DNA from 3 places in the Streptomyces sp. NPDC044061 genome. Region 1 is predicted to be linked to each of the others. Evidence: riboswitches for the same ligand, from Rfam matches in the RefSeq annotation. Region 1 holds a riboswitch; each other region holds the start of a gene.
What was found. Region 1 has a riboswitch for cobalamin ahead of AC07CM_RS31445 (CbtB domain-containing protein). Riboswitches for the same ligand answer to the same signal wherever they lie in the genome.
Positions count from the first base shown of each region.

Region 2: linked by a shared signal. The riboswitch ahead of AC07CM_RS11895 (ribonucleoside-diphosphate reductase subunit alpha) and the one ahead of AC07CM_RS31445 (CbtB domain-containing protein) in region 1 are both predicted to bind cobalamin.
Region 3: linked by a shared signal. The riboswitch ahead of AC07CM_RS21400 (cobalamin biosynthesis protein) and the one ahead of AC07CM_RS31445 (CbtB domain-containing protein) in region 1 are both predicted to bind cobalamin.

Region 1 covers NZ_JBWKFL010000022.1:33,581-36,779, reverse strand. Annotated here, with positions in the region: gene AC07CM_RS31455 (alpha/beta hydrolase family protein) at 74-805, shown strand; gene AC07CM_RS31450 (CbtA family protein) at 914-1,687, opposite strand; gene AC07CM_RS31445 (CbtB domain-containing protein) at 1,713-1,934, opposite strand; cobalamin riboswitch at 1,970-2,126, opposite strand; gene AC07CM_RS31440 (histidine phosphatase family protein) at 2,221-2,802, shown strand; gene AC07CM_RS31435 (hypothetical protein) at 2,826-3,199, opposite strand, start outside.
Region 2 covers NZ_JBWKFL010000006.1:99,905-103,103, reverse strand. Annotated here, with positions in the region: gene AC07CM_RS11895 (ribonucleoside-diphosphate reductase subunit alpha) at 1-1,416, opposite strand, end outside; cobalamin riboswitch at 1,543-1,670, opposite strand; gene mctP (monocarboxylate uptake permease MctP) at 1,877-3,199, opposite strand, start outside.
Region 3 covers NZ_JBWKFL010000012.1:237,266-240,464, forward strand. Annotated here, with positions in the region: gene AC07CM_RS21395 (cobyric acid synthase) at 1-360, opposite strand, end outside; gene AC07CM_RS21400 (cobalamin biosynthesis protein) at 357-1,301, opposite strand; cobalamin riboswitch at 1,402-1,542, opposite strand; gene AC07CM_RS21405 (hypothetical protein) at 1,661-1,888, opposite strand; gene AC07CM_RS21410 (inorganic phosphate transporter) at 1,923-3,179, opposite strand.

The sequences.
Region 1 (3,199 bases):
GACAGGTCGGGGCTCCCTCCCTTGCATGGTTTAGGGAGTGCCCGCAGAAGGCATCCCGAAAGGCTGAAACGCCATGCGCTTCACCTCTGAGACGTCGTCCGACGGTGTCTCCGAACAACTCTTCGTCCTCGGTGAGATTCCCGGCGTGCTGTGGACGCCGGAAGGCGCCGCCGGTACTCGCCCCCTGATCCTGATGGGCCACGGCGGCGGCCGGCACAAGAAGGACCCCGAGATGATGGCCCGTGCGCGCCGCCTCGTGAGCGAGTGCGGTTTCGCGGTCGCCGCGGTCGACGTGCCTGGCCATGGCGACCGGCCCAAGGACGAGGAGTACGACCGGATCGCGACCGAGAATCACGCTCGCGTGGAGGCCGGAGAGGAACTGGCTCCGCTGATCGCCGGTTTCCAGGCGCTCGTGGCTCGCCAGACCGTGTCGGAATGGCGGGCGGTCCTGGACGCGGTCCAGGAACTGGACCACGTCGGCACTGGCCCGGTGGGCTATTGGGGTGTGTCGTTGGGTTGTGGACTCGGCGTTCCGTTCGTCGCCGCCGAACCCCGGGTCCGCGCGGCGGTGTTGGGCCTGGGCGGGGCACTGGCAGCGGCCGAGGCCGCCGCGCGGATCACCGTCCCGGTGGAGTTCCTGGTGCAGTGGGACGACGAGCGGGTGCCGAGGGCCCACAGCCTGGCGCTGTTCGACGCCTTCGCCTCGGCCGAGAAGACGCTGCACGCCAACCCCGGCAAGCACGGAGACGTCCCGTCGTTCGAACTGGACAGCACGCTGCGGTTCTTCGCCCGCCACCTCTGCTGACACCTCAACTCGCAGTGCGGCTGCGCCGATCGGAATCGTTCCGATCGGCGCGTGCCGCGACCATGCGACGGCGTCGCCGATACGGTCACGGCCGGGCCGTGTGCGTCGTCAGCGGGGAGCCGGTGTCGCTTCCGTCCCGGCGCTCGCCGGCCGCGCGGCCGGCTGTCGGACGTTCTTCGGGTTGAGGACCCGCTCCGCCAGCAGCCCGAAGACGAGCCCGAAGGCGGTCCACAGGGTCAGCTGGATGGCGAGGGCCGCCAGGCGGAACTGCCAGAGCAGGGTGGCCGAGAAGTCCTTCGGGACCTCGTTGACGGCCGGCAGGAACGCGTACGCCAACCCGATGGCCAGGACGAAGAACGCCCCCGCGGCCACCGTTGCGTTCCAGTTGCCCAGGCGCGGTGCGAGGCGCTTGCCGAGGATCACGGTGGCGATCGCCAGGAGCACGCTGAGCAGCATCATCAGGAAGTACAGGGTGGTGCGCCTGCCGATGGTGTCGGGTTCGCCGACGGACGGCGGGTTGGCCGGGTACTTCAGGAACGGCACGACATACACCGTGATCAGGCCGGCGGTCGCCAGGAGCAGCGCGCTCGCGCGCGGCCCGAAGCGGCCGATCCGGCCCAGCGCGAAGCAGTACGCGAGGGCGGCGATGCCGCCGAACGCGACCCCGTAGACGAGGACGCCGGTGGTCAGGCCACCGGTGGACTGCATCGTGCGGCTCACGGCTTCCATGCCGTGTTCATGGGAGTGCGCCTCTTCGTAGGCGATGGCCGAGTCGACGCGCGGCTCGCCGAGGAAGTAGGCGACGACGAGGGCGAGCACACCCGCGGCGAGTCCCGCGAGCATGCCACGCACCAGGAGATGGCGGACGGTTGCCGAGTTCATGGTCGGACCTTGCTTCCCTGCCCTGTCAGTGGCAGGGGAAGCCGAGCAGGTGTCGGGCGTCGTGCACCCACTCGTGGACGTCCTCGCCGGACATCACGGACGTGGCGCCCTGCTCGGCGCCGACGAAGTAGAGCAGGACAAGCATCAGGATGCCGAAGAAGACCGCCCAGGGGGCGATCGCGCTGATCGGCAGCTTGGCTGGGATGGCGGTGGGGGCGGTGGTCGGCTGAGCGACGGACTGCGCCATGGCAGAACCTCCTGGGGAACTCGCGTCCCGTCTCGGTGGTGCACAGGACAACGGAGCGGGTCTGACTTTCCCTGCCCACACCGCGAGCGGTGTGAACGGGGCATACAGTGGCGCGACCGTGCCGGATTCCCACCGGCTTCCGCGTTCCGTCGTCTATTTCGCCGAGAACGTACCGCGAAGCGGAGGCGCGGCCAAGGGCGCACGGGGCGCTCACGAGCGCCCCTCGGGCCGCCGTTCACTGTGAATTCCCTGTCGTTGCAGGGCTGTAGACCATGAGAGCGAGTTCGTGACCAGTCGAGTGATCTTGATCTCACCAGCCATGAACGTGGCCCTGCGCAAGGCCCGTTTCGACGACGGGTGTTCCCTTGACGAGGGTGGTACGGCCCGGGCCCGTTCGGCGGCGCCGCTTCTCCCACGGGCCGGGCGAGCGCTCGTCGCCCCCACCGTACGCTGCCGGCAGACCGCTTCGGCGCTGGGTCTCGACGCCGGCGAAGCACCCGAACTGGCGGGCCTGGACGTGGGCCGCTGGCGGGGCCGGACGCTCGCCGAGGTGAGCGCCGCCGAACCGGAGGCCGTAGCCGTGTGGCTGGCCGACCCGGCGGCTGCTCCGCACGGCGGCGAGTCGGTACGGGAGTTGGGCAGACGGATCGCGGACTGGCTCGACCAGGCTGGGCGGTTCTCCGGCCGGACTGTCGCGGTGGTCGAACCGGACGTCGTACGAGCCGCGACCGTCCAGGTGCTGGGAGCACCGGAGTCGGCCTTCTGGCGGATCGACGTACCGCCGCTGGGCGCGGTCGAGTTCAGCGGCCGCGCCGGCCGTTGGAACCTGGCACTCGGCAGACCGCTCGACCGGGCCGGCGACGGCTGAGCACCCGGTGGCGTCGCTCCGCCTCAGCTGCCGCCCACTCCCAGCGTCGCCAGGAGCACCAGCACCAGCGTCGCGGCGCCCAGGATGCCGTGCACGGCCACCACGGGAACGGGCAGGTGCCGTTCCGCGGGCGTGGTCTCCTCCCCCGCAGTGCCCGGGGCGGCGGTCCGGTACACGGGCACCCAGCGGGCGAACATCGCGAAGCCGAGCAGGGCGACGAAGACGAGGACGACGAAGGACGTCCACGCCAGCGCTGACCGGTCGGCGGCCAGGTAGACGATCCAGACCACCAGTCCGGCCGCCGCGAGCAGGAAGTGACCGAAGACGAGGGGCGCCGGGAAGCGGGTCGTACCGGTCTGCTGCTGCCGCAGCCCGCCGCGGGAGATCCAGCGGGCGA
Region 2 (3,199 bases), on a different contig from region 1:
CTCGTCGAGGCGGTCCCAGTCGAGATCGCCGTTCGTCACGAAGGCGCCGAGGTTGACCGAGCCCAGGTTGCAGACCGCCGTTTCCCCGTCGTCCGTGACCTCCAGGATCTCCGTGCAGAGGTTGGAGGAGTGCACGACGTGGCCCGCGGTCGCCGTCTGGTTGGCCGTGCGGTTGGCGGCGTCCTTGAAGGTCATCCAGCCGTTGCCGGTCTGCGCGAGGGTGCGCATCATGCGGCCGTACAGGTCGCGGGCCGGGATCGTCTTCCTGGCGAGCCCGTTCGCCTCCGCCTTGCGGTAGGCCGCGTCGAACTCCTCGCCCCACAGGTCCACCAGCTCCGGCACGTCCGCCGGGGAGAACAGCGACCACTGCTCGTCGGCGTTGACCCGGCGCATGAACTCGTCCGGGATCCAGTGCGCGAGGTTCAGGTTGTGCGTACGGCGGGCGTCCTCACCGGTGTTGTCCCGCAGCTCCAGGAACTCCTCGATGTCGGAGTGCCAGGTCTCCAGGTACACCGCGGCCGCGCCCTTGCGCCGGCCGCCCTGGTTCACGGCCGCCACCGAGGCGTCCAGGGTCTTCAGGAACGGGACGATGCCGTTGGAGTGCCCGTTGGTGCCGCGGATCAGCGAACCCCGGCTGCGGATGCGGGAGTACGACAGACCGATGCCGCCGGCGTGCTTGGAGAGGCGGGCGACCTGGTGGTAGCGGTCGTAGATGGAGTCCAGCTCGTCCAGCGGGGAGTCGAGGAGGTAGCAGGACGACATCTGCGGGTGCCGGGTGCCGGAGTTGAAGAGCGTGGGGGAGGAGGGCAGATAGTCGAGGCGGCTCATGAGCCCGTAGAGCGCCGCGACCTCGTCCACGGAGCGGGCGGTGTCGTCCTCGGCGAGGCCCGCGGCGACCCGCAGCATGAAGTGCTGGGGCGTCTCGATCACCTGCCGGGTGATGGGGTGCCGGAGCAGGTAGCGGCTGTGCAGGGTGCGCAGGCCGAAGTAGCCGAAGCGGTCGTCGGCCGCCGTGTCGATCAGCGAGTCCAGCCGCTCGGCGTGCAGCCGCACGAACTCCGCGGTGCGGTCGGCGACCAGGCCCTCGCGGTGGCCCACGGCGACGGACCCGGTGAAGGAGGTGACGCCCTGGGAGGCGGCCTCGGCCCTGATGGAGACGGTCAGCAGCCGGGCGGCCAGCCGGGAGTAGGCGGGGTCCTCGGAGATGAGTCCGGCGGCCGCCTCCGTGGCCAGCTCGCGCAACTCCGCCTCGTCAGCCCGTGCGGACCGGCCGCGCAGCGCGGCCGCGGCGACCCGGCCGGGGTCGGCGTCGGGGAGGTCGGCGGTCAGCTCGGTCAGGGTCCGCAGCAGCGCGGTACCGGGACCGTCGGTCTTCAGGTCGCCGACTGAAGCCGGATCGGCTGGCGCGATGGTCACGTGGGGCTCTCCCTCGCTCGGCACGGGGGCCTTGCGGAGGGCAGGGGGCAGCACGAGCGCGCACGGCGTCGCGTCCACCGGCCCACTCCACGAGGCCCGGACGTCGATGAGCACCCGAGCCGGACGGCCGGGCGCGTGCTGGCGACAGGTCCTCGGACTGAACAGGCGTGCGGATGCACGCAAGTACACCGTTGCGGGACAGTTCCGGATTCGCACCGGATTCCCCTGCGGCGACAGCGAGGATGAGCATACATCTAGTGCCGGGTCGTGGTGTCACCCCCAGATGTTGTGTCGCCGCCGCTTCGGAGGGTCAACTCCCGGATGAGGAGAGTGATGTCCGCCGGGTGGCCCCGTGCGCACGCGCACACGAAGAGCGGGCCGCCGTGCTGCTCGGTCTCGGCGGCCCGCTGCGGGTTCGTCGTGCTGTCTGGGCGCGGTTCCCCGCGCCTGTGGGGGAGCGCTAGTGGGCGCTTCCCGCGGTGGCGGGCGGAAGCTCCACCTGGACGCCCGCGTCGCCGGCGTCGGCCGTGTAGTCGCCCGGGTTGGTCTCGTCGATGCCCTCCGGGGCCTTCAGGGCCTTCAGGACGAAGGTGAGGACCACCGTGACGGCGACGTTGAGGACGAAGGCCGTGAGGCCGATGTAGCCGATCTCCCCGATGCCCGGGATCTCCTTCGCCGAGCCGCCGAAGTGCTTCTGGGTCGGCGAGGCCACCCCGTACGCGGCGAACGTGCCGTACACCATGCCGACCGCCCAGCCGGCGAGCAGCGCCCAGCGGTGGAACCAGCGGGTGAACAGGCCGCCGACCAGGGCCGGGAAGGTCTGCAGGATCCAGATGCCGCCCAGCAGCTGGAAGTTGATGGCCACGGTCTTGTCCATCGTCAGGACGAAGACCAGCGCGCCCACCTTCACCAGCAGCGACACGATCTTGGACACCCGGGTCTCCTGCTGGGGCGTCGCGTCCGGCTTGATGAAGTCCTTGTAGATGTTGCGCGTGAAGAGGTTGGCCGCCGCGATGGACATGATGGCCGCGGGCACCAGGGCGCCGATCCCGATCGCCGCGAAGGCCACACCCGCGAACCAGTCCGGGAACATGTTCTCGAACAGCTGCGGAATCGCCAACTGCCCGTTGGTCACCTTCACTCCGGCCGCGATCGCCATGAAGCCGAGCAGCGCGAGCAGGCCCAGCATCAGCGAGTACAGCGGCAGGAGCGTGGTGTTGCGGCGGATCACCTCACGGCTCTTGGACGACAGCGTCGCGGTGATCGAGTGCGGGTACATGAACAGGGCGAGGGCGGAGCCGAGCGCCAGGGTGGCGTAGGTCCACTGGCCGGCCTCCGGCGGGGCGAGCGCGCCGCGCGGCTTGCCGGTGGCCGGGTTGACCTGGCTGAACGCGTCACCCGCCTTGGCGAAGACGTCATCGAACCCGCCCAGCTTGATCGGGATGTAGATGATCGCCACCGCGATGACGATGTAGATCAGCGTGTCCTTCACGAACGCGATCAGGGCGGGGGCGCGCAGACCCGACGAGTACGTGTACGCGGCCAGCACGCCGAAGGCGATGAGCAGCGGCAGGTCCTTCACGAACCAGTTGGTGTTCTCGCCGCCGCCGACGCCCATCACGTCCAGCACCGCCTGGATGCCGACGAGCTGGAGCGCGATGTACGGCATCGTCGCGAGGATGCCGGTGAGCGCCACGGCCAGCGACAGGCCCTTCGAGCCGAAGCGGCCGCGCACGAAGTCCGAGGTCGTGACGTAGCCGTGGCGGTGCGAGACCGACCACAG
Region 3 (3,199 bases), on a different contig from region 1:
CAGGCACTCCAGCACGGTGCCGAGCAGCCGCTGCTGGCGCCCGCCGTGGTAGCCGCGCGCGCTCAACTCGCCCACCGGCCGCCCCAGCAGCACCACCTGGCTGCTCTGCTCGCCGCCCGGCTTGAGCAGCACGGGGTTCATCAGCGCGGTCGGCTCGACCCGGCAGGCCTGGGCCTGCATCGCCTGCGCCCGCCCGATCTCCGCGCCCTCCCGCGTGACGAACGAGTTGAGGGACATGTTCTGCGCCTTGAAGGGCGCCACCTTGACGCCCTGGCGCACCAGCCACCGGCAGATCCCGGCCGTCACGACGCTCTTGCCGGCGTCGGAGGTGGTGCCGGCGACGAGGAGACCACCGTTCACTTCGCACGTCCCTTCACGAGTCGGCGCGCGGCGACCGTGACGCCGAGCGCGAGCAGGCCGACGCGGCGGGAGAGCCGTACGGCCCGGTCGATGTCGGTGACCTGGACGGCCCGCCCGGTGTCCCCGTTGAGGACGGGCCGGTGTTCGACGCGGCCGCCGTAGGAGAGCGTCCCGCCCAGCCGCACCCCGAGGGCACCCGCGAACGAGGCTTCCACGGGCCCGGCGTTGGGGCTCGGATGCCGGTGCGCGTCGGTCTTCCAGGCGCGCAGGGCGCCACGGGGATCGGGTCCGGCCGCCGCGGCGAGCACGGCGGTCAACCGCGCCCCCGGCCACCCGGCGACGTCGTCGAGGCGCGCGGAGGCCCAGCCGTAGCGGCGGAAGCGGGGCGACTTGTGCCCCACCATCGCGTCCAGGGTGTTGACGGCCCGGAACCCGAGCAGCCCGGGGACCCCGCCCACGCCGCCCCACACCAGAGCGCCCACGACGGCGTCGGAGGTGTTCTCGGCGACCGACTCGACCACGGCCCGGGCGATACCGTCGGCGTCCAGCGCCTGCGGGTCGCGGCCGCACAGATGCGGCAGCCGCGCGCGGGCGGTCTGCACGTCGCCGGCCTGCAGGGCGCGTCCGACGGTCCGGGCCTCCCGGGCGAGCGAAGTGCCCCCGACCACGGCCCAGGTGGCGGCGGCGGTCAACGCGACGGTGGCGGTGGGAGAGCGGCGTACGGCCCGCTCGGCGAGAGCCCCGAGCGCGACGGCGCCTCCGGCGCACACGCCGGTGTGCAGCGCCCCCCACCCGCGGTGGTCGCGCCACAGCACGCGTTCCACGGCCCCGGCGGCCCGCCCGAACGCGGCGACCGGATGCCCACGGCGTGGATCGCCGAGGAGCAGGTCGCCGAGAAGGCCGGCGGCGGCGCCGTACGCGTAAGTGCGATCGGCACCCATCGGGTCAGCCGGCCGTGGGGGCAGGCAGGGCCCGGTTACTGAACCTCGATCGGCAGCCGCGCATGGCGATATGTCCTCACTCAGGGTGTCCGCGCCCTGGTTCGACGAGACCGGCGGTGAGAGTTCCTGGCTCCCGGGATTCCTTCCCCGGTGACAGTGGCGGGACCGCGCCGGATTCGCACCGGCTTCCTCTCCTGCCGCCGTACTTGGCCCGGGCAGTCCACCACGCGCCCGGAAGGGCCGTCAACTTGCCTTTGACCTGCGCGGGGAGAGTGTGCTGAGACCCACACCGGTGAAGTCCGGGCATGCGAAAGGCTCCCCACCGGATCACACCGGTGGGGAGCCTTTCGGACGGTGGGTCAGGGCTTGGCCACGATCAGGTAGATGCCGTAGGCCACCGCGGCCGCGCACGCCGCGAAGCACAGGTACGCACCGGTGACCGCGAGCGCCGCCGAGTTGCCCTGCGCGGCGGCCTTCTCGCGCCGCGACAGACCGTTGACGCCGAGGGTGAACAGGGCCACCAGGCCCACCGTGAACGCGAGGCTGACGCCGAAGACGGAGCCGAGAGCCGCCCAGTCGATCTTCATGGGGATGCTTCCTTCAGTTACCGGGTGCTCGGGGTCAGACCGTCGCCGCCGGCGGAACCGCCGGGGTCGCGGGGTCGGTCGCGGCCGGAGCCGGGATCGTGGCCGTCAGGCCCTCGGTGACCGTGCCCGTGGGCGGCGGGGTCACCGCGGCGATGGCGGTGGTCACCACACCGGCCGGCTCCTCGGTCCCGTCGCCGGTGTTGACGTTGGTGTGGTCGACGACCTCGCGGCGGGACAGCTTCCAGATCGCGGCGCTGGCGCCGACCAGGAAGACGGCGACGACCGCGGTGCCCCAGTCGCCCAGGTCCGTGACGGACTCGGCGAGCGCGCCGACCAGCGCGGCGGCCGGGAGGGTGAGCGCCCAGGCGACGAACATGCGGGTCGCGGTGGACCAGCGGACCACACCGCCCTTGCGGCCCAGGCCCGCACCCATCACCGAGCCGGAGACCACGTGGGTGGTGGAGAGGGAGAAGCCGAGGTGGGAGGAGGCCAGGATGGCCGTGGCGGCGCTGGTCTGGGCGGCGAAGCCCTGACGCGGCTCCAGGTCGGTCAGGCCCTTGCCCATGGTGCGGATGATGCGCCAGCCGCCGATGTAGGTGCCGAGCGCGATGGCCAGGCCCGCGGAGAGGATCACCCAGGTGGGAGGGTTGGAGCCCGGGGCGATGGCGCCGCCCGCGATCAGCGCGAGGGTGATGATGCCCATCGTCTTCTGCGCGTCGTTGGTGCCGTGCGCGAGGGAGACCAGACCGGCAGAGGCGATCTGGCCGGCCCGGTAGCCCTTGCGGGTGGCCTCGCCGTCGGCCTTGCCGCCGATGCCGTAGGAGAAGCGGGTGGCGAACACGGTCGCCATGCCGGCCACGACCGGGGCCGCGACCGCCGGGAGCAGGACCTTGGTGACCAGGACGTCACCGTGGACGGCGCCGAAGCCGGCGGAGGCGACGGTGGCGCCGATCAGGCCGCCCATCAGGGCGTGCGAGGAGCTGGAGGGCAGTCCCGCCAGCCAGGTCATCAGGTTCCAGAGGATCGCGCCCACCAGGGCGGCGAAGATGACCTCGGGACGGATGCCGTTCTCATCGACGAGACCCTTGGAGATCGTGTTGGCGACCTCCACGGAGAGGAAAGCGCCTACAAGGTTGAGGGCGGCGGACATGACCACCGCGACCTTGGGCTTGAGCGCACCGGTCGAGATGGTCGTGGCCATCGCGTTGGCGGTGTCGTGAAAACCGTTCGTGAAATCGAACGCGAGTGCGGTTACCACCACAATCGCGAGGATCAGCGAGAAGTTTTCCATTTACCCAGGCAATCTTTCGA